One region of the Neorhizobium sp. CSC1952 genome, then DNA from elsewhere that is predicted to be linked to it. Evidence: predicted binding sites of a transcription regulator. Region 1 holds the regulator's gene; each other region holds the start of a gene.

Region 1 (4,924 bases):
CCGCGTCGAGCGGACGACCGGTCCCGAGGTCAGGCGTCCGCCGGAGCGGGTGTCGCTGCTGGCGAGGGCGCGCCACGCGCCGGTCGAAACCGGCGAGACGATCAGCGGCCGGGTACGCATCTCGCCGCCTTCCGGCCCGGCGCTGCCGGGGCTCAACGATTTCGCCTTCTCCTCCTATTTCGACGGCATAGGCGCCATTGGGTTCTTCTACGGCACGCCGAAACAGGAGTCGGACCCGGCAGCGCCGCACGCCTGGCATGCGGAGCTCGAAAGGCGGCTTTTCGACCTGCGCAGCGCGATCGCGAGCCATATCCGCGAAAGAGTGCCGGGCGATGCCGGCGCGTTCGCCGCCGCGATCGTGACCGACAAGCGCCGGGCGATCTCGGAAGAGACGATCGAGGCGCTGCGGCTTTCCGGGCTTGCCCATATCGTCGCGATCTCGGGGCTCAACATGGCGCTCGCGGCCGGCATCTTCTTCGTCGGGGTCCGCACGGCGCTTTCGTTCTTCACCGGCTTTGCGCAAGCCTATCCGGTCAAGAAGATCGCCGCACTCGGCGCGCTTCTCATGGCGACCGCCTATTACCTGATCTCCGGTTTCGGGGTGTCGGCGGAGCGCGCCTATATCATGATGGCGGTGATGCTCGTCGCGGTCTTCTTCGACCGGCCGTCGATCAGCCTGCGCAATGTGGCGCTCTCCGCCCTCATCATCATCGCCATCTCGCCTTCGGAAATCCTGGGCCCCAGCTTCCAGATGTCTTTTGCCGCGACCGCAGCCCTGGTGGCAGGCTACGCGCTCTGGAAGCACCGGGCGGAAAAGCGCGATCCCGAACCGCTGCCGTTCCGTTACCCCGTGGTGACCCCCGTCCTGGCCTCATGGAATTTCGTCGCCGGAATCTTCGTGACCTCGCTGATCGGCGGCATCTCCACGGCGATCTTTTCCGTCGAGCACTTTCATCGCCTGACGACCTACGGGCTGGCGGCCAATCTTGCCGCCATGCCGGTCATCTCCTTCGTGGTCATGCCGGCGGGTCTGATCGGCATGCTGCTGATGCCCTTCGGGCTCGATGCACCCTTCCTGAAACTCATGGGGCTCGGTCTGGAGGCGGTGATCGCCATCGCCAGGCACGTGGCGGCCTGGGGCGGCGATGTCGGTATCGGCCGCCAGCATGCCTGGTTCCTGACCGTGGCGACCGCGGGCTTCCTGCTGCTGACACTCTTGCGAACCAGGCTCCGGCTTCTCGGTATTCCGTTCCTTGCCGCGGCCTTGCTGCTCTCCTGGCAAGAGCGCTCGAAACCCTTGGCCGATCTGCTGGTCTCGGAGGATGGAACAATGGTCGCTTTGCCGGGCGGGGAGGGCGTTGCGACGAACCGCAGCCGCCCGCCGGATTTCGTCTACGGTCAGTGGAAGCGCGCGCTGCTCATCGGCGATCCCGTGAAACCGGAAATGTCGCCGCCGAGGGACAGGCCCCCCGATACGAAATCGCCCGGACCGAAATCCGCAGGTGCCGGCGCAAATGAACGCCGTGATCTGACCGCGGAGGAGACCGAAGCTGCCCGAGCCGGCATCAGGCAGGCCCCCGCCGGCCGTTTCATCTGCACGCCCCGCGCCTGGTGCGCCGCGAGGACCGCCGAAGGCGTCATCGTCGCTGCCGTGGAGGACGGCCGTTATGCGGGTGCGGCCTGCGACGCCGCCAATTTCGTCATCGCGCCGCGTGCCCGTTTCGACCGCTGCCGCTCCGGCGCGCTGATGATCAACGGCGATACGCTGCGCAAGACCGGCGCCATTGAAATATTTCTCAACGGCGCCACAGACATCCGCCAATGGCGGATCCACACTGCCATGGCCGGCCAGGACCGCCCGTGGACCCGACACCGCAATTACGACTGGCGGAACAGGACATTCAACCCGATGCTGCCGGAAGCGCTCCGGCCGCTGATCAGTGATAGCGGCGGATGAGGCCGACGAGCTTGCCCTGGATCTTCACCCGGTCGGGGCCGAAAATGCGGGTTTCGTAAGCCGGGTTTGCGGCTTCGAGCGCGATCGAGGCGCCGCGGCGGCGGAAGCGCTTCAGCGTCGCTTCCTCGTCGTCCACGAGAGCCACGACGATATCGCCGGGATTGGCCGTATTGCTGTTGCGGATGATCACGGTGTCGCCGTCGAGAATGCCGGCCTCGATCATCGAATCGCCCTTGACCTCAAGCGCGTAATGTTCGCCGGAACCGAGCATTTCGACCGGCACGGCGATGTCGTGCGTGTTGTTCTGGATCGCCGAGATCGGCACGCCCGCCGCGATGCGGCCCATGACGGGAACCGTGGTGGCATTGGACGCATCGTCGTTCGCCGCGGGCTTCGCAGGGAGTGCGGCGACAGGCTGCGGCTTGCCGAGGCTGCCTTCGATGACGCTCGGCGAGAAGCCGCGCCGCGGCTGCAGGCTCGGCTGATAGGCTTCCGGCAGCTTGATGACTTCCAGCGCCCGCGCCCGGTTCGGCAGGCGGCGGATGAAGCCGCGCTCCTCGAGTGCCGTGATCAGCCGGTGGATGCCGGACTTCGATGCGAGGTCGAGCGCATCCTTCATCTCGTCGAAGGAAGGCGGCACGCCGGATTCCTTCATGCGTTCGTGAATGAACAGAAGCAATTCCTGCTGTTTGCGCGTGAGCATGTTTTGGCACCCTGAGAGTCGGAAACAAATCCAGAACGGACACTATATGTTCCATATGTGTTCCGCAAGTCCCTAAATTTTAGTGAAGTATGGTGATTTTTTCTTCATGGAAGCGCGCCACATATCTCTCTCATCTCCACTTGCGCGGAACCCGTCCGCTGCCAATGTAATTTTGCGGTACTGGATCCTGGGGGCCATCGCGTGAATGCAAGACCGATCGATCATCTCGTTCTGCCGGCCGCGGAGCTTGCGCTCGCGCGCTCGCGGCTGTCCGAACTTGGGTTTACCGTGGCGCCCGACGCGTTCCACCCGTTCGGCACGGCCAATGCCTGCGTGTTCCTCCCGGACGGCACCTATCTGGAGCCGCTGGCGATCGCCAACCGGCGTCATGCGTCTGCGGCGGCCAAGCGCGGCAATGTCTTCACCGCGCGCGACCTTGCCTTCCGCAAGGCGAAGATGAGCCAGGGCCTTTCCGCGCTCGTGGTCGCCACGGTCGATGCCGCTGCCGATCATGAGCGCTTCAAGCTCAGGGGCGTTTCGGCGGGCGATATCCTGGAGTTTTCCCGCGGCGTGAAGATGCCGGACGGTTCTAAGACCGAGGCAAGCTTCCGGCTGGCCTTTGCGGGCGATGAGCGGGCGCCGGATTTCTTCCTCTTCTCCTGTCAGCGCGTCAATCCGCTGCCGGCCGATCGCGGCGAACTGGAGCGCCACGCCAATGTGGTCACGGGTTTGAGCGAGATCGTTCTTTCCGCCCCGGCGCCCGGCGAGTTCGCTCCGCTGATGGAGCAGGTGCTGATGACGGAAGCGGAGATCGAGCCGCACTTCGTCAGGCTTGCCGCCGCCAATGCCCGCATCCGGATCGCGCGGGATCAGGATATCGAAGCGGAATTCGCGCTCGCGCCGATCCCGGATGCCGGGGGGCTCCGGGGCCGCGCGGTCATCTTCAAGACGGCCGATCTTGCCGTGACAGAGATCATCCTTGCTGCTAATGACGTGGCATTCGTCCGCCGGGAAGGCCGTGTCCTGGTGCAGGCGGCGCCCGGCCAGGGCGCCATGTTCGGTTTCGAGGAATAGTGTCATGGAAGTGTCCCCCAATCCGCGTGTTTCCCTCGGCGAAGGGGAGGGCAGGGTGCTGTTTGCGCAGGATGCGCGCCTGTCGCTGATCGCCGGTCCCTGCCAGATGGAAAGCCGCGACCATGCCTTCATGATGGCGGGCGCGCTGAAGGAACTCTGCGGCAGGCTCGGCATCAGGCTCGTCTACAAATCGTCCTTCGACAAGGCGAACCGCACCTCGATTTCCGGCAAGCGCGGCATCGGGCTCGAAAGCGCCATGGAGATTTTCGCCGACCTGAAGAAGGAGTTCGGCTTTCCGGTTCTGACCGACATCCATACTGAAGAGCAATGCGCGATCGTCGCGAAGACGGTCGATATCCTGCAGATTCCGGCCTTCCTCTCCCGCCAGACGGACCTGCTGGTCGCCGCCGCCAAGACCGGCCGTGTCATCAACGTCAAGAAGGGCCAGTTCCTGGCGCCGTGGGACATGAAGAACGTGCTCGCCAAGTTCACCCAGAGCGGCAACCCGAACGTGCTGCTGTGCGAGCGCGGCGCTTCCTTCGGCTACAATACGCTGGTCTCCGACATGCGCTCGCTGCCGATCATGGCGGCGCTGGGCGCGCCGGTCATCTTCGATGCCACCCATTCCGTGCAGCAGCCGGGCGGGCAGGGCGCTTCGTCCGGCGGGCAGCGGGAGTTCGTCGAGACCCTGGCGCGGGCAGCCGTCGCAGTCGGCGTCGCGGGCGTCTTCATCGAGACGCATGAGGACCCGGACAACGCGCCGTCCGACGGTCCGAACATGGTGCATCTGAAGGACATGCCGCGGCTGCTCGAAAAGCTGCTCGCGCTGGATGCTGTCGCCAAGGCGCCCTGACACGCCGCCTGAAAAAGCGCGAAAAGCGGCCGCATTGTAATTTTCGTGTCATTGACTATGAGACATTTTCAGTGACCCCGAACCACATAGACCCGACGTTCAAGCCAGGGAGAGTCTTTTGACCGCCATCACCGATATCATCGCCCGCGAAATCCTCGACAGCCGCGGTAACCCCACCGTCGAAGTGGATGTCTACCTCGAAGACGGTTCCATGGGCCGCGCGGCCGTTCCGTCGGGCGCGTCGACCGGCGCGCATGAGGCGGTCGAATTGCGCGACGGCGGCAAGCGCTATCTCGGCAAGGGCGTCGAAAAGGCCGTCGAGGCCGTCAACACGGAA
Region 2 (4,924 bases), 500 kb from region 1:
CAATCCGATGCCTTCCGGCCGCTCTTCCGCCTGCACGGTGATGAGCAGCGATTTGCCGGGTTCCAGCAGATCGCGATACTGCGCCAGGCCTTCGGAGAACAAGACCGCCTCGAACTGGCCGGAGGAGTCGGAGAAGGCGACGATGCCCATCTTGTTGCCGGTGCGGGTCTTGCGCTCCTGACGGCTCGTCACCGTGCCCGCCAGCTTTCCGAAGCTTGCCCCTCCCTTCACCGAGACGGAGAATTCCGCAAAGGTCTGCACCCGCATCTTGGCAAGGATGTTCGCATAAGAGTCGAGCGGATGGGCCGAGAGGTAGAAGCCGAGCACCTGGTATTCGCGCATCAGCTTCTCGGAGGGCGTCCAGGGATTGAAAGGCGGCAGGATCAGCTTTTCGGGTCCCGCGCTGGCGGACGAGCCGAAGAAATCCGACTGGCCGCTGACCTTCTCCTCCTGGGCGCGCTGCGCATAACCGATGATCCGGTCGAGACCACCGACGAGCTCCGCACGATCGATGCCGAAGCAATCGAAGGCGCCGGCCGAGATCAGGCTTTCCATGACGCGGCGGTTGATCTGCTTCGGATCGATCCTGAGGCAGAAATCCTCGATGCTCTTGAACGGCCGGTCGCCGCGCACCTCGGTGATATGATCGACGGCCGATTCACCGACACCCTTGATGGCCGCGAGCGCATAATAGATCTTGTTCTCGCCTGTTTCGAAATGCCGGTAGGACGTCTGAACCGAAGGCGGTATGACGGCGATGCCGAGGCGTCCCGCATCCTGCCGGAAGTCGTTCAGCTTCTCGCTGTTCGACATATCGTAGGTCATCGACGCGGCCAGGAATTCGACGGGGTAATGCGCCTTCATGTAGGCGGTCTGGTAGGAAACGATCGCATAGGCCGCGGCGTGCGACTTGTTGAAGCCGTAGTTCGCGAATTTGGCAAGCAGGTCGAAGATCAGGTCGGCCTGGGGCTTCGAGACGCCGTTCTTCACCGCGCCATCGACGAAACGGGCGCGCTGCTTGTCCATCTCCTCCTTGATCTTCTTGCCCATGGCGCGGCGGAGCAGGTCGGCCTCTCCGAGCGAATAGCCCGAGAGCACCTGGGCGATCTGCATGACCTGTTCCTGATAGACGATAACCCCTTGGGTCTCCTTCAGGAGGTGGTCGATCATCGGATGGATCGACTCGATCTCCTCCTCGCCGTGCTTGCGGGCGTTGTAGACCGGAATGTTCTCCATCGGGCCCGGACGGTAGAGCGCGACGAGCGCGATGATGTCCTCGATGCAGTCCGGCCGCATGCCGATCAGCGCCTTGCGCATGCCGGCACTTTCCACCTGGAACACGCCGACCGTCTCGCCGCGCGAGAGCATTTCGTAGGTCTTCTGATCATCCAGCGGGATCTTTGCGAGATCGACCTCGATGCCGCGCTTCCTGCAGAAATCGACGGCGGTCTTCAGCACCGTCAGCGTCTTCAGCCCCAGGAAGTCGAACTTCACAAGGCCGGCCTGCTCCACCCATTTCATGTTGAACTGGGTGACCGGCATGTCCGAACGCGGGTCCCGGTACATCGGCACGAGCTTCGACAGCGGCCGGTCGCCGATGACGATGCCGGCGGCGTGGGTCGAGGCGTGGCGGTAGAGGCCTTCGATCTTCTGGGCGATGTCGAGGAGGCGCGCGACGACCGGCTCCTTCTCGGCCTCTTCCTGCAGTTTCGGTTCCTCTTCGATCGCCTTCGAAAGCGGCGTCGGATTGGCCGGGTTGTTCGGCACCAGCTTGCAGATCTTGTCGACCTGGCCATAAGGCATCTCGAGCACGCGGCCGACGTCGCGCAATGCGGCACGCGCCTGCAGCGAACCGAAGGTGATGATCTGCGCCACCTGTTCGCGGCCGTATTTCTGCTGCACGTAGCGGATCACCTCTTCGCGGCGGTCCTGGCAGAAGTCGATGTCGAAGTCCGGCATCGAGACGCGTTCCGGATTGAGGAAGCGTTCGAAGAGCAGCGAGAAGCGCAGCGGATCGACGTCGGTAATGGTCAGCGCGTAAGCGACCAGCGAGCCCGCACCCGACCCGCGGCCCGGGCCGACCGGAATGTTATGGACCTTCGCCCATTTGATGAAGTCCGAGACGATCAGGAAGTAGCCGGGGAACTTCATGCGCTCGATGATGCCGAGCTCGTAATCCAGACGTTCCCGATAATCCTGTTCCGTATAACCGGGCGTCATGCCGAGGGTTGCGATGCGATCCTCCAGCCCCTCGACCGCCTGGCGGCGCAGCTCGTCCGCCTCGGCCCGTTCAGCCTCCTCCTGATCACCGGTCGCGCCGGTGAAGCGCGGCAGGATCGGATTGCGCGTATTCAATATGAAGGAGCAGCGCCGGGCGATCTCGACCGTGTTCTCCAGCGCCTCCGGCAGGTCGGAAAACAGCGCCGCCATTTCCTTCCGGCTTTTCAGATAATGATCCGGCGTCAGGCGAAAGCGGTTGTCGTCCGAGACGATCGCGTTATGGGCGACCGCCATCAGCGCGTCATGGGCGTCGTAATCCGCCTTCGACGGAAAGAAGGCCTCGTTCGTCGCGACCAGCGGCAGGTCATGGTCATAGGCCAGCGCCACCATCTTCTGCTCGTGCCGCCGGTCATAGGACCCATGGCGCTGCAGCTCCACATACAGCCTGTCGCCGAAGGCCTCTCTCAGCTTCAACAGACGCGCCTCGGCGAGCGCGGCATTGCCGTCCTTCAGAGCCATGTCGACCGGCCCGCTCGATGCGCCTGTCAGCGCGATCAGCCCTTCCGTACCGCTCTCTTCCAGCCAGGAGCGGCGGATATGCACGGCGCCATGTCCTTCGCCGCCGAGATAAGCGCGGCTGATGAGGTCGACGAGCCTCTCGTAGCCCGCGGCGGTCGCAGCGAGCACGACGATCGCCGGCAGCTTCGCAAGCTGCTGCTGGCCGTTTCGCCGCTCGTCCGCCTGGTCCTCCATGTCGATCGAAAGCTGGCAACCGATGATCGGCTGCAGCCCGTCACCGATCGCTTTCTGGGCGAATTCCAGCGCGACGAAAAGATTGTTGGTATCGGTAATCGCGATCGCAGGCTGATGGTCCGCGACCGCCTTCGACAGGATCTTCTTCAGCGGCAGAGCGCCCTCAAGAAGGGAATAGGCGGAGTGAACGCGCAGGTGGACGAATTGCGGGGTTGCCCCGAGTTCTTCCGATCCCGATTTTACGTCCGCCGCGTCCGCCATATCCGCACCCTACCATTCTCATGAATCAGGCTATTTTCCGGTGTGGCCGACGGAGAGTCCAGTTCGGATTTCCTCGCTCAACCTCTTTCGAACGACGGAGCCTGAGCGAAGAACCGGATCACATCGCCATGACGATCATGGACAGGCTGGCCACGAAGGTGGCGATGGAAGCGAATGCGGCAATGTCACGAAGAATGTCAGTCATCGTCGTCTCCCGTGTTCCTTTATGTTTTTACTTTGTTCTCATTTTGTTTGAGAGTCAACAAGAGAACAAAACAAGAAACACGGAATCGCGATTATGGTTAAGATCGAGCCGGCGCGCCGGCCCGGGCCCTCTCATTCACCGGCAGGTTTTGCAGAGATGAAGCGCCTTGCGATCATCCAGCAGCCCAGCGCCCAGGTCGCCCCGGCGCACCAGCCTCCGAGCACGTCGGTCGGATAGTGGACGCCGAGATAGACGCGGCTGAGCCCGATGAGCGATGTCAGGAAGATGGCCGCGAAGATCAGAAAAATCCGTGTCGACCGGTAGGGCTGCGCCCGCGACAGCAGCGCCCCGAGAGTGAGGTAGGTGACGGCGGAAAGCATCGCATGCCCGCTCGGAAAGCTGAGGTCATAGACTTCCACCAGATGCGGGACGATGTCCGGCCGTGGGCGCGCCACGCCGAGCTTCAACGCGTTGCTCACAAGCCAGCCGCCCAGGATCGACAGGAACATGAAGGCGGCAATGGCCTTCTGCCGCGCCAGCAGAAGATAGGTGGTCCCCAATACCGTCATCAACGACAGCACCGTCGTACCGCCGAGCGCAGTGATATCGCCCATGGCATGGTTCAGCCAATAGGGGCCGATCGGTGCGGACAGGTCGTCGGCGCTGCGCAAGGCAAGCAGGATGCGCTCATCGAACGCACGCGTCTCCCCTTCCAGAACCTCGCCGGTCAGGCTGAAGAACAGCAACAGGCCGCCGGCCAGCAATGCGAACATCGTCAGGCCGATCGGCTCGAACGTCATGAACCTTTCGACGATCTTTTGTCTGACGCGGGAGTGGAAGGCCATGGTGTCCTTTCGTTTCTGCCGAATACGCCGCCGGTCTGACCCGCGCGGAACACGATAAAGACCGACCGTTTCCAACAGATAGGGACCGAAGGGCCACCGCATCAACCGCGACGCCTGACTTTTTGGCCGTCAGACCATGCCGGCGCGGGCCAGCCTCTACATTTCCGCGACCTTGCCGCCTTCGATCGTGACGCGGCGGTCCATACGCCCGGCGAGCTCGTGGTTGTGGGTGGCGATCAGCGCCGCAAGGCCGGACTGGCGCACCAGCGCCTCCAGTGCGTCGAAGACATAGGATGCCGTCTTCGGGTCGAGATTGCCGGTCGGCTCGTCGGCCAGGAGCACGCGCGGCGCATTGGCGACTGCGCGGGCGATCGCCACGCGCTGCTGCTCGCCACCGGAAAGCTCGGCCGGGCGGTGGTCGGCGCGGTGGCCGATGCGCATGTAGTCGAGAAGCTGGGCCGCCCGCTCCTTCGCCTCAGCCTTCGAAAGCCCGGAGATCAGCTGCGGCATCATGATGTTCTCGAGCGCCGAGAATTCCGGGAGAAGATGGTGGAACTGGTAGACGAAACCGATCTCGGAACGGCGGATCGCGGTGCGCTCGTTGTCCGGGAGACCGTTGCAGGGCTGACCGCCGACGAAG
Region 3 (4,924 bases), 130 kb from region 1:
GTTGACGACGATCTGCACCTGATCGCCGGCCGAAGCGCTGTCGACCGCCTTGCCCTCGCGTACGATCGCCTGCACGACGCCTTCGGCCGTTTCCGTGTCATAGCCCAGGAATTCGGTTGCGCCGAACTTCTCCTTGAGCTCGAACCAGATGGTTTCGGTCGCCTTGTCGCCGGAACCTGCCCAATGCGAACGGGCCTCCGCCTTCTGGCGCTCCATGGCATCGGTGAAGCCGGCCAGGTCGACGCCGATCTCGCGGGCGCGCAACGCATCCTGCGTCAGGTCGAGCGGGAAGCCGTAGGTGTCGTAGAGTTTGAAGGCCGTCTCGCCATCCAGCATGTCGCCCTTGCCGAGCGTGTTCGTCGCGTCGGAGAGAAGCGAAAGGCCGCGTTCGAGCGTCTTGCGGAAGCGCGTCTCTTCCAGCCTCAGCGTTTCGGAGATCAGCGCCTCGGCGCGGACCAGTTCCGGATAGGCCCGGCCCATTTCCTGCACCAGCGCCGGCAGGAGCCTGTACATGACCGGCTCCTTGGCGCCCAGCAACTGCGCATGGCGCATGGCGCGGCGCATGATGCGGCGCAGAACATAGCCACGCCCTTCGTTCGACGGCAGAACGCCATCGGCGATCAGGAAAGCCGAGGAGCGCAGATGATCGGCAATGACGCGATGGCTGGCGCTGCCTTCCGCCTTGACGCCCATGACATCCTCGATGGTCCCGGTCAGCGTGCGGAACAGGTCGGTATCGAACACGCTCTGGACACCCTGAAGAATGCAGGCCATGCGCTCGAGGCCCATGCCCGTGTCGATCGACGGGCGCGGCAGGAGCATACGCTCACCCGGCGCCGTCTGGTCGAACTGCATGAAAACGAGGTTCCAGAATTCGAGGAAACGGTCGCCATCCTCTTCCGGCGAGCCGGGCGGACCGCCCCAGACGTTCTCGCCCTGGTCTATGAAGATTTCCGAACAGGGGCCGCAAGGGCCGGTATCGCCCATTTGCCAGAAATTGTCGGAGGTCGGAATGCGGATGATCTTGTCGTCGGAGAAACCGGCAATCTTCTTCCAGAGCACGGCCGCTTCTTCATCCTCGGAATAGACCGTCACCAGCAGCCGGTGCTTGGGAAGATCGAAACCTTCGGTCACCAGTTTCCAGGCCAGTTCGATTGCCCGTTCCTTGAAATAATCTCCGAACGAGAAATTGCCGAGCATCTCGAAGAAGGTGAGATGGCGGGCCGTATAGCCGACATTGTCGAGATCGTTGTGCTTGCCGCCGGCGCGAACGCATTTCTGCGAGGTCGTCGCAGTCGAATAGGAGCGGCTCTCCAGACCCGTGAAGACGTTCTTGAACTGCACCATGCCGGCATTGGTGAACATCAGCGTCGGGTCGTTGCGCGGCACCAGCGGACTGGAGGCCACGACCTCGTGTCCGTTCTTTCGGAAATAGTCGAGAAAGGTCGACCGGATTTCATTCACGCCGCTCATGCTACGCCCTTTTTACCGCCGGATGCGGTCCTGTTATTCGAAAACCAAAGGCTTGTATCGCCCGCGCTCCCGGCTGTCCAGACGAACGAGAAACCGGCCGCTCATCTTTCGATGGGCAGCCGGCTCGAAAAGCAAGCGGCCGGAGAAGCTCCGAGTGCGGCGGAACCGATTACATTTCGGCAGCCGCGTCGCCGTCGTCGGCGTCCGGACCGCCGTTCTGCAGGAAGCGGTCGGCGATGAGGCCGGCATTCTGGCGAAGCGACATTTCGATCTCGCGGGCGAGCTCCGGATTGTCGCGCAGGAAGAGCTTTGCGTTTTCGCGGCCCTGGCCAAGGCGCTGGCTGTTATAGGAGAACCAGGCGCCGGACTTTTCGACGATACCCGCCTTGACGCCGAGATCGATCAATTCGCCGGTCTTGGAGACGCCCTCGCCATACATGATGTCGAATTCGACCTGCTTGAAGGGAGGAGCCATCTTGTTCTTGACGACCTTGACGCGGGTCTGGTTGCCGACCACCTCCTCGCGCTCCTTGACCTGGCCGATGCGGCGGATGTCGAGGCGGACCGAGGCATAAAACTTCAGCGCGTTGCCGCCCGTCGTGGTTTCCGGCGAACCGAACATGACGCCGATCTTCATGCGGATCTGGTTGATGAAGATGACCATGCAGTTGGAGCGCGAGATGGAGGCAGTCAGCTTGCGCAGTGCCTGGCTCATCAGGCGGGCCTGCATGCCCGGCAGATTGTCGCCCATCTCGCCTTCGATTTCGGCGCGCGGCGTCAGCGCCGCGACCGAGTCGACGACCAGCACGTCGATCGCGCCGGAGCGGACCAGCGTATCGGTGATCTCAAGCGCCTGCTCGCCGGTATCCGGCTGGGAAATCAGAAGGTTCTGGAGGTCGACGCCGAGCTTGCGGGCGTAGACCGGATCGAGCGCATGTTCGGCGTCGACGAAGGCGCAGATGCCTCCCCTCTTCTGGGATTCGGCAATCGTCTGCAGCGCGAGCGTCGTCTTGCCCGAGCTTTCCGGACCGTAGATCTCAACGATGCGCCCCTTCGGAAGGCCGCCGATGCCGAGCGCGATATCGAGGCTGAGAGAACCCGTGGGGACCGTCTCGATCTCGACGATATTCTCGTTCGAGCCGAGCTTCATGATCGATCCTTTTCCAAAGGATCGTTCGATCTGCGACAGTGCCGCTTCCAGCGCCTTGCTCTTGTCCACCGCTTTATCCTCTACGAGCCGCAAACTATTCTGTGCCATGTGATCCCACCTTTAGGTTATTGCCGCCGCGCAAGCAATGAAGCAGCCGATAAAGGTGATGTACCCTGTTTGTTCTCATTTGACAATGCCTGACCAACAGATTGACTTAAAATAATTATTCCGATTTCGTTCCGGTGATGTTCACGCTCTGCCGCATGTGGAAAATCCGCTAAGGAAAACAACGCTTGGCGGCAATTCCGAGACGAATCGCAGCGGCATGGGAAATCCGGCGAAACGCGCGGCCCTCAGTCCGAATCGAGCATCTCGCGGACGGCCACGGCGAGCTGCTTCAGCGAGAACGGCTTCGGCAGGAAGCCGAACTTGGCGTCGGCCGGCAGGTTGCGGGCAAAAGCATCCTCCGCATAGCCCGAGACGAAGATGAATTTCAGATCCGGATAGGATTTCCGCAGCTCGGTGAGCAGCGTCGGTCCGTCCATCTCAGGCATGACGACATCGGAAACGACAATGTCGACCTTGCCTTCAAGCTCCTCCATGATCTCCAGGGCTTCGGTGCCCGAACCCGCCTCATGTACCGTATAGCCTCGCGTTTCCAGCATGCGCTTGCCGCCGCGCCGGACCGCCTCCTCGTCTTCCACCAGCAGAACGACCGCCGATTTGCCGGTCAGATCGAGGTCTTCGGCGGGCGGCGGGGAAACGACCGGCGGCGGGGCGGCCTGTTCGGTCGAAGAACCGGCCGCGGGAGCGGCCTCCTGCACCACCGCCGGCGTTTCCTGAACATGACGCGGCAGGAAGATGCGGAAGCTCGTTCCGCGGCCGACTTCCGATTCCGGATAGATATAGCCCCCAGACTGCTTGACGATGCCATAGACCATGGAAAGGCCGAGGCCCGTCCCCTTGCCCACTTCCTTCGTCGTGAAGAAGGGCTCGAAGATCTTGTCCATGATTTCGGACGAAATGCCCGTGCCGGTGTCGGAAACCTCCACCATGACGAAATCCTCGGCCGGCAGGTCCGCCTGATGGAAACCGGCCGCTTCGCCGGCCGAGACATTGCGGGTCTTGATGAGGATCGTGCCGCCCTGGGGCATGGCATCGCGCGCGTTGACGCAAAGGTTGATCAGCACCTGCTCGAATTGCGAAAGGTCGGTGCGGACGGGCCAGAGGTCGCGGCCGTAATCCACTTCCAGCTTCACGTTCGTGCCGGAGATCAGCCGGTCGACCAGCATGCGCAGGTCGCCCACGACATCGGTGAGGTTCAATACCGCCGGACGCATGGTCTGCTTGCGCGAGAAGGCGAGAAGCTGACGCACCAGCACCGCCGCGCGATTGGCGTTGCGCTTGATCTCCATCAGATCGGCAAAACTCGCATCGGAAGGGCGCGCCTGCAAAAGAAGATGATCCGAGGAGAGCAGGATCGCCGTCAGCACGTTGTTGAAGTCGTGTGCGATGCCGCCTGCCAGCGTGCCGACCGCGTTGAGCTTCTGGGTCTGCGCCATCTGGGTCTCGAGCGCCTTCTGCTCGGTCGTCTCGACGGCATAGACGATCGCCGCCTCTTCCGGAGCCTCGTCGCTCTCGTCGATGACGGCATTGACGTAGAAGCGCACGTAACGGTTCTCGTCGCCCGGATGACGCGAATCGATCGGGGCTATGTCGCCCTGCCGGTCCTTGGCGGCGGCGAGCGCCTGCATCAGCTGCTGGCGGGAATTCTCGTGCACGATGCGCTCGAGATCGGCGCCGGCCTCTACCTCGTCGCGGGACACGACCCCGGCAAACAGTTTCAGGAACGGCGCGTTGATGCGCAGGATTTTTCCGCCGCCGTCGACCGAGGCGATCGCCATCGGCGTATTGTTGAAGAAGCGGGTGAAGCGCATGGCGGAGGCCGACTGGTCGCCCTCGCCGCCCTTCGGCCGCGCCAGCACGATCGTGCGGCTTTCGCCGGGCGCACCGTCACGGGTGGCGCTGACGCTGTGCACCAGCCGCACCGGCAGGCTCTGGCCGTTGGCGCGGCGCAGATCGAGATCAAGCGTTTCGGTGCGATCGAGACCCGGGGCCGCCTGCACGGACTGGATGAGCGCCATGCCCTCGCCCGCCACGAGATCGGCGATCGTCGTGGAACGCGGCACGAATTTGGTGAGGTCGATGCCGAGCCACTCGGCCAGCGTGGCGTTCAGATAGAAGATCTCGCCCTTCTTGCCGGCGGAGAAGAACCCGGCAGGGGCATGATCGAGATAGTCG
Region 4 (4,924 bases), 1.1 Mb from region 1:
CGATGGCGAAGCGGCGGCGGAAGCCGAGATCGTCTGGACGGCGCACGATCCTGTGAGCCGGGAGCCAGTCGCGCTGCCCGAAGACCTGCGCGACTGGTTCTATCAGTATCTGGATTGAGCCTTTTGCGGTCAGGCCCGCTGCGGCAGCAGCGGATAGCCGATCATGACCGCGCGGCCGGCGAAAGCCGCGATCAGGGCTTTCAGCACGTCGCCCGGAATGAAGGCGAGATCGCCCATGAACGCGGTCATGAGGCCGGTGCCCGTACCCCAGGCGAGATAGGCCACGCCGAGCGCGTGGTCCACCACGACGCCGCCCGCGAGCGCGGCCAGGAAGAAGCCGGCGATCTGGACGATGCTGCTCTGCGAGCGGTCCACGAAGCGTTCCGAAAGATAGCCGGTAACGTAGGCTGCGAAGAGCCAGCCGACCAGATAGCCTGCGGTCGGCGAGACGAAGGTGGCAAGCCCGCCGCGTCCGCCGGACAGCACCGGCAGGCCGATCGCGACGAGCAACAGGACGAGAAGCACGGCAAAGCCGCCGCGCTTTGCTCCCAGGATGACGCCAGCCAGCATGACGCCCAGCGATTGCGCGGTGATCGGCACGGGAATGAAGCCGAGCATGATCGGCGGCACCAGGCCGAGCGCCACGATGATGGCGGCAAACAGGGCGGCCAGAACGAGATCCCGGGTGGACATAATGCAGGATTCCTTAATGCTGACAATGAATCACTTTTGCGCCCGAATGCCCCTGGCGTCAATGGCGGCGGCAATCTCGTCGGCGTTTCGCAACGTCAGGATGATCAAGGGAACCGCGAGCGTCAATGGCCGGGGCTTCAACCCTCGCGCGTGGTGGGCGTCCCGGATGGCCTGGTAGCGGGTCAGGACTTCCGGCACGAAGCGCACCACGAGGCCGATCGAAAGTCCGAGGTCAGCGGCTCGAACGAGGCCGATGCGTTCCAGCGGCCGGGCCGCCAAAGTTATTTCGTCGATGAAATCGCCGGTGCTCGTGGTGGCCGTCACGGCTGCCGCCAGAAGCGCCAGCGCCGTCAGCCGCAGCAGGACGACGAGTGCCTGGCCGGCACCGTTCAGGGCAAGCGTGAAGATGGCGACGATCGCGATCGTCAGCAGGATCGGCCGCAGCCGCAGCAGGGATTGGCGCCATCCGAGCCGGAGAGAGGCATAGATGCATCCGCCGCAGACGGCGGCGGCGGCGAGAAAGAGAGGCGAATCGATCAGGAAGAGAAGGAAACTCGAAAGCGCCAGCGCCACGAGCTTCACCCTTGGCGAGAGCCGGTGCAGAAAAGTATCGCCCTCGACATAGAGCGTCTTCATGCCGCGATTTCCCGGTATCGGGCGATGACCTCTTGCGGAACGCCGTCGGCGGCTAGCCGCCCTTCGTGGAACAGGAGCACCCGGTCGAAATCCGCGACCAGCGAAAGATCGTGGCTGATGACGATGACATTCTCGCCGAGACCGCGGATCGTCCGCTCGACGAGATCGCGGTTTTTCAGGTCGAGCTGGTTGGTCGGCTCGTCCATGATCAGGATGTTCGGCTCGGTGACGAGCACGGAAGCGAGTGCCGCAAGCTGCAGCTCGCCGCCGGAGAGCTCGTGCGCCCGCCTGTCGGCAAGATGGGCGATGCCGAACCGGGAAAGCACGGCTTCGACTGCCGCCTCCGTCTCCTGCTTCGAAAGCTTCCGGCCCTTGAAGCCCAATGCGATGTCTTCCTTCAGGATCGGCAGGATGATCTGGTTCTGCGGGTTCTGGAAGATGAAGCCGGCCTCGGCGCGCACTTTGTCGCCGTCCTTCGCCGTATCGAAGCCGTTGACCGTGACGCGGCCGGCGGCAGGCACGACGAGGCCGTTGATCATCCGCGCGAATGTCGTCTTGCCGGAGCCGTTGAGGCCGATCACGCCGATCCGGCGCTCACCGAGCGAAAGCGTCAGCGGATGAAGTACGGTGCGCCCCTCGAAACGCGCTTCGGCCTGTTCGAAACGGATGTCCAAACCTGTCCCTCGATGTCTGGAGTGCTCTATAGACCGGAAGACGGGTGAGGGGAATTCGGAACCAAACATGAACATTGAATCCGCCGCGATGGCATTCTACTCTTCCATGCATGGCGATTCTCATTCCGAACGATCAGGCGCGAAAAATCTTCCTCGAACGGCAGCGGCTTTCCGATCCGCCCGGCCGGGCGCTCACCAAGGCCGGTCTCCTGCAACTGATCGACGATCTCGGCTTCGTTCAGGTGGACAGTATCGCGACCGTGGAGCGCGCTCACCACATGATCCTGTTCTCGCGCCACCAGACCTACAAGCGGGAGCATCTGAACGCGCTTCTGGAAAAGGACCGCGAGCTTTTCGAACACTGGACGCATGACGCGTCGATCATTCCGGCGCGTCTTTTCCGCTATTGGAAACACCGCTTCCGCCGCCGCGAGCCGATCATCGCCGAACGCTGGAAGAAATGGCACGGCGAAGGCTTCGACGCCGCCTTCGAGGAGACGTTCCGGCACATAGCGGAGAACGGTGCGATCATGTCGCGCGACATGAAGGTGGAGGACCACAAGTCCGGCGGCTGGTGGAACTGGCATCCGAACAAGACGGCGCTCGAATATTACTGGCACACCGGCAGGCTCGCGATCGCCGGCCGCGTCAACTTCCAGAAGATCTACGACCTGATGGAGCGGGTCATCCCGCCGCGCCACCACGAGCCGGAGGTGAGCCACGAGGAATTCGTCGACTGGGCCTGCCGCAGCGCGCTGAAAAGGCTCGGCTTCGCGACCTCGGGCGAGATCGCCGCCTTCTGGGATCTCGTCACGCCGCAGGAGGCGAAGGACTGGGTGACCGATCATCGCGACGAGCTCATCGAAGTGCTGATCGGCTCCGCCAACGGCGGCAAGCCCCGCCCGTCATTCGCCTTTGTGGGCTTTCCGGAAAACCTCGGCGACATCCCGGAGCCGCCCGCCCGCGTGCGGGTACTGAGCCCCTTCGATCCGCTTCTGCGCAATCGCGATCGCGCGGAACGGCTCTTCGACTTCTTCTACCGCATCGAGGTTTTCGTGCCGGAGCCGAAGCGGCAGTACGGCTACTACGTGTTCCCGCTCCTCGAAGGCGACCGCATGATCGGCCGCATCGATATGAAGGCCGATCGCAAGGCGGATGCGCTGGACGTCAAGCGGCTGTGGCTGGAAAAAGGCGTGCGCCCTTCCGCCGGGCGCCTGGAGAAGCTGGAAGCGGAACTGCTCCGCGTCGCGCGTTTCGCCGGCGTGGACAAGATTACGTATCAAGAGGGATGGCGGGGCGAATAAGCAAGGCTGAAAAAGGCACTGCCCCGCCGCATATGCTGCCGCACCCCCCTCTGCCTTGCCGGGCATCTCCCCTACAAGGGGGGAGATCGGATAGTAGCCAACTCTCACCCTCAACACAGGTTCGAGACTGCAGGAACTAGGCCCGACATCGTTAATGGTGGGGGAAGCCCGTGCGTCTTGCCGATCTCCCCCCTTGTGGGGGAGATGCCTGGCAGGGCAGAGGGGGGTATCGAGGCGGCTTCAGGGCAACCAGAAAATCTACCGCTGCCACCTCAAAAACACCGTCGCCAGCGGCGGCAGCACGAGCGACACGGAAAACGCCTTGCCATGCGCCGGCTGATTTTCCGTCCAGGCTTCGGATTGGCCGAGATTGGACCCGCCGTAGATTTCCGCATCGGTGTTGAGCACCACCTCCCAGCGGCCTTCCGCCGGCACGCCGATGCGATAGCCGTACCGGGGCACCGGCGTCATGTTCGAGACGATCAGAAGCCAGGACGACCGGTCCGCGGATGTGCGCAGCATGCCGTAGACGGAGTTCGCCGCATCGTCCGCGACCACCCATTCGAAACCTTCCGGATGAAGATCGCCGAACTGCAGCGCCGGTTCCGCGCGGTAAAGGCTGTTCAGGTCGCCGATCAGCCGCTGCACGCCCGCATGACCCGGCTGGTCGAGCAGGTCCCAGTGGACTGAGCCGTCATGGCTCCACTCGGCACCCTGCGCGATCTCGCCGCCCATGAAGAGCAGCTTCTTGCCGGGATGCCCCCACATGAAGCCGTAATAGGCGCGCAGATTGGCGAGCTTCTGCCAATGGTCCCCGGGCATCTTGCCGAAAAGGGAGCCTTTGCCGTGCACCACCTCGTCATGGGAGAGCGGCAGCATGAAACGTTCGGTATAGGCATAGATCATGCCGAAGGTCATCGCGTGATGGTGGTACTTCCGGTAGACGGGGTCGTCCTGCATGTAATGCAGCGTGTCGTGCATCCAGCCCATGTTCCATTTGAAATCGAAGCCGAGGCCGCCGTCTTCCGGCTTTTTCGTCACGTTCGGCCAGGCGGTCGATTCCTCCGCTGCGGTGAAGGCATGCGGGCAGCGCGTGTGGATGATGCTGTTCAGATGCTTGAAGAATTCCACCGCTTCGAGGTTCTCGCGCCCGCCATACCGGTTGGGAATCCATTCGCCCTCGTTGCGGCTGTAGTCGCGGTAGAGCATCGAGGCGACGGCATCGACGCGCAGGCCGTCCACGTGGAAATGCTCCAGCCATTCCAGCGCCGAGGCGATCAGGAAGCCCTTCACCTCGTTGCGGCCGAGATTGTAGATCAGCGTGTTCCAGTCCTTGTGGAAGCCCTCGCGGGGGTCCTCGTGCTCGTAGAGGGCCGTGCCGTCGAAGCGGGCCAGCCCCCAGACGTCGGTCGGGAAATGCGCAGGCACCCAGTCGAGGATCACGCCGAGGCCGGCCTGATGGCAGCGGTCGACGAAATAGGCGAAATCCTCCGGCGTGCCGTAGCGGCCGGTCGGCGCGAAAAGGCCGAGCGGCTGATAGCCCCAGGAGCCGCCGAAGGGGTGTTCCATGATCGGCAGCATCTCGATATGGGTGAAGCCGAGGTTCTGCGCATAGGG

The links. Region 1 encodes LexA, which represses DNA repair genes until DNA is damaged. Its sites were predicted from a motif close to TGTTCNNNNTGTGTTCNG; they were not measured.
Region 2: a site for LexA is predicted at 3,462-3,479, ahead of dnaE (DNA polymerase III subunit alpha). Genes of this name have one in related genera too.
Region 3: a site for LexA is predicted at 2,791-2,808, ahead of recA (recombinase RecA). Genes of this name have one in related genera too.
Region 4: a site for LexA is predicted at 2,060-2,077, ahead of QTA58_RS03790 (energy-coupling factor ABC transporter ATP-binding protein). Genes of this name have one in related genera too.

What each region holds. Positions count from the first base shown of each region.
Region 1 is NZ_CP128416.1:4,513,472-4,518,395, reverse strand. Features, by position in the region: gene QTA58_RS21815 (ComEC/Rec2 family competence protein) at 1-1,957, shown strand, start outside; gene lexA (transcriptional repressor LexA) at 1,938-2,660, opposite strand; gene QTA58_RS21805 (VOC family protein) at 2,862-3,734, shown strand; gene kdsA (3-deoxy-8-phosphooctulonate synthase) at 3,739-4,587, shown strand; gene eno (phosphopyruvate hydratase) at 4,706-4,924, shown strand, end outside.
Region 2 is NZ_CP128416.1:101,524-106,447, forward strand. Features, by position in the region: gene dnaE (DNA polymerase III subunit alpha) at 1-3,234, opposite strand, end outside; gene QTA58_RS00595 (phosphatase PAP2 family protein) at 3,571-4,284, opposite strand; gene QTA58_RS00600 (ABC transporter ATP-binding protein) at 4,441-4,924, opposite strand, start outside.
Region 3 is NZ_CP128416.1:4,380,139-4,385,062, forward strand. Features, by position in the region: gene alaS (alanine--tRNA ligase) at 1-1,473, opposite strand, end outside; gene recA (recombinase RecA) at 1,643-2,731, opposite strand; gene QTA58_RS21200 (PAS domain-containing sensor histidine kinase) at 2,977-4,924, opposite strand, start outside.
Region 4 is NZ_CP128416.1:708,225-713,148, reverse strand. Features, by position in the region: gene QTA58_RS03805 (thioesterase family protein) at 1-118, shown strand, start outside; gene QTA58_RS03800 (biotin transporter BioY) at 130-693, opposite strand; gene QTA58_RS03795 (CbiQ family ECF transporter T component) at 724-1,329, opposite strand; gene QTA58_RS03790 (energy-coupling factor ABC transporter ATP-binding protein) at 1,326-2,003, opposite strand; gene QTA58_RS03785 (winged helix-turn-helix domain-containing protein) at 2,114-3,307, shown strand; gene glgB (1,4-alpha-glucan branching protein GlgB) at 3,566-4,924, opposite strand, start outside.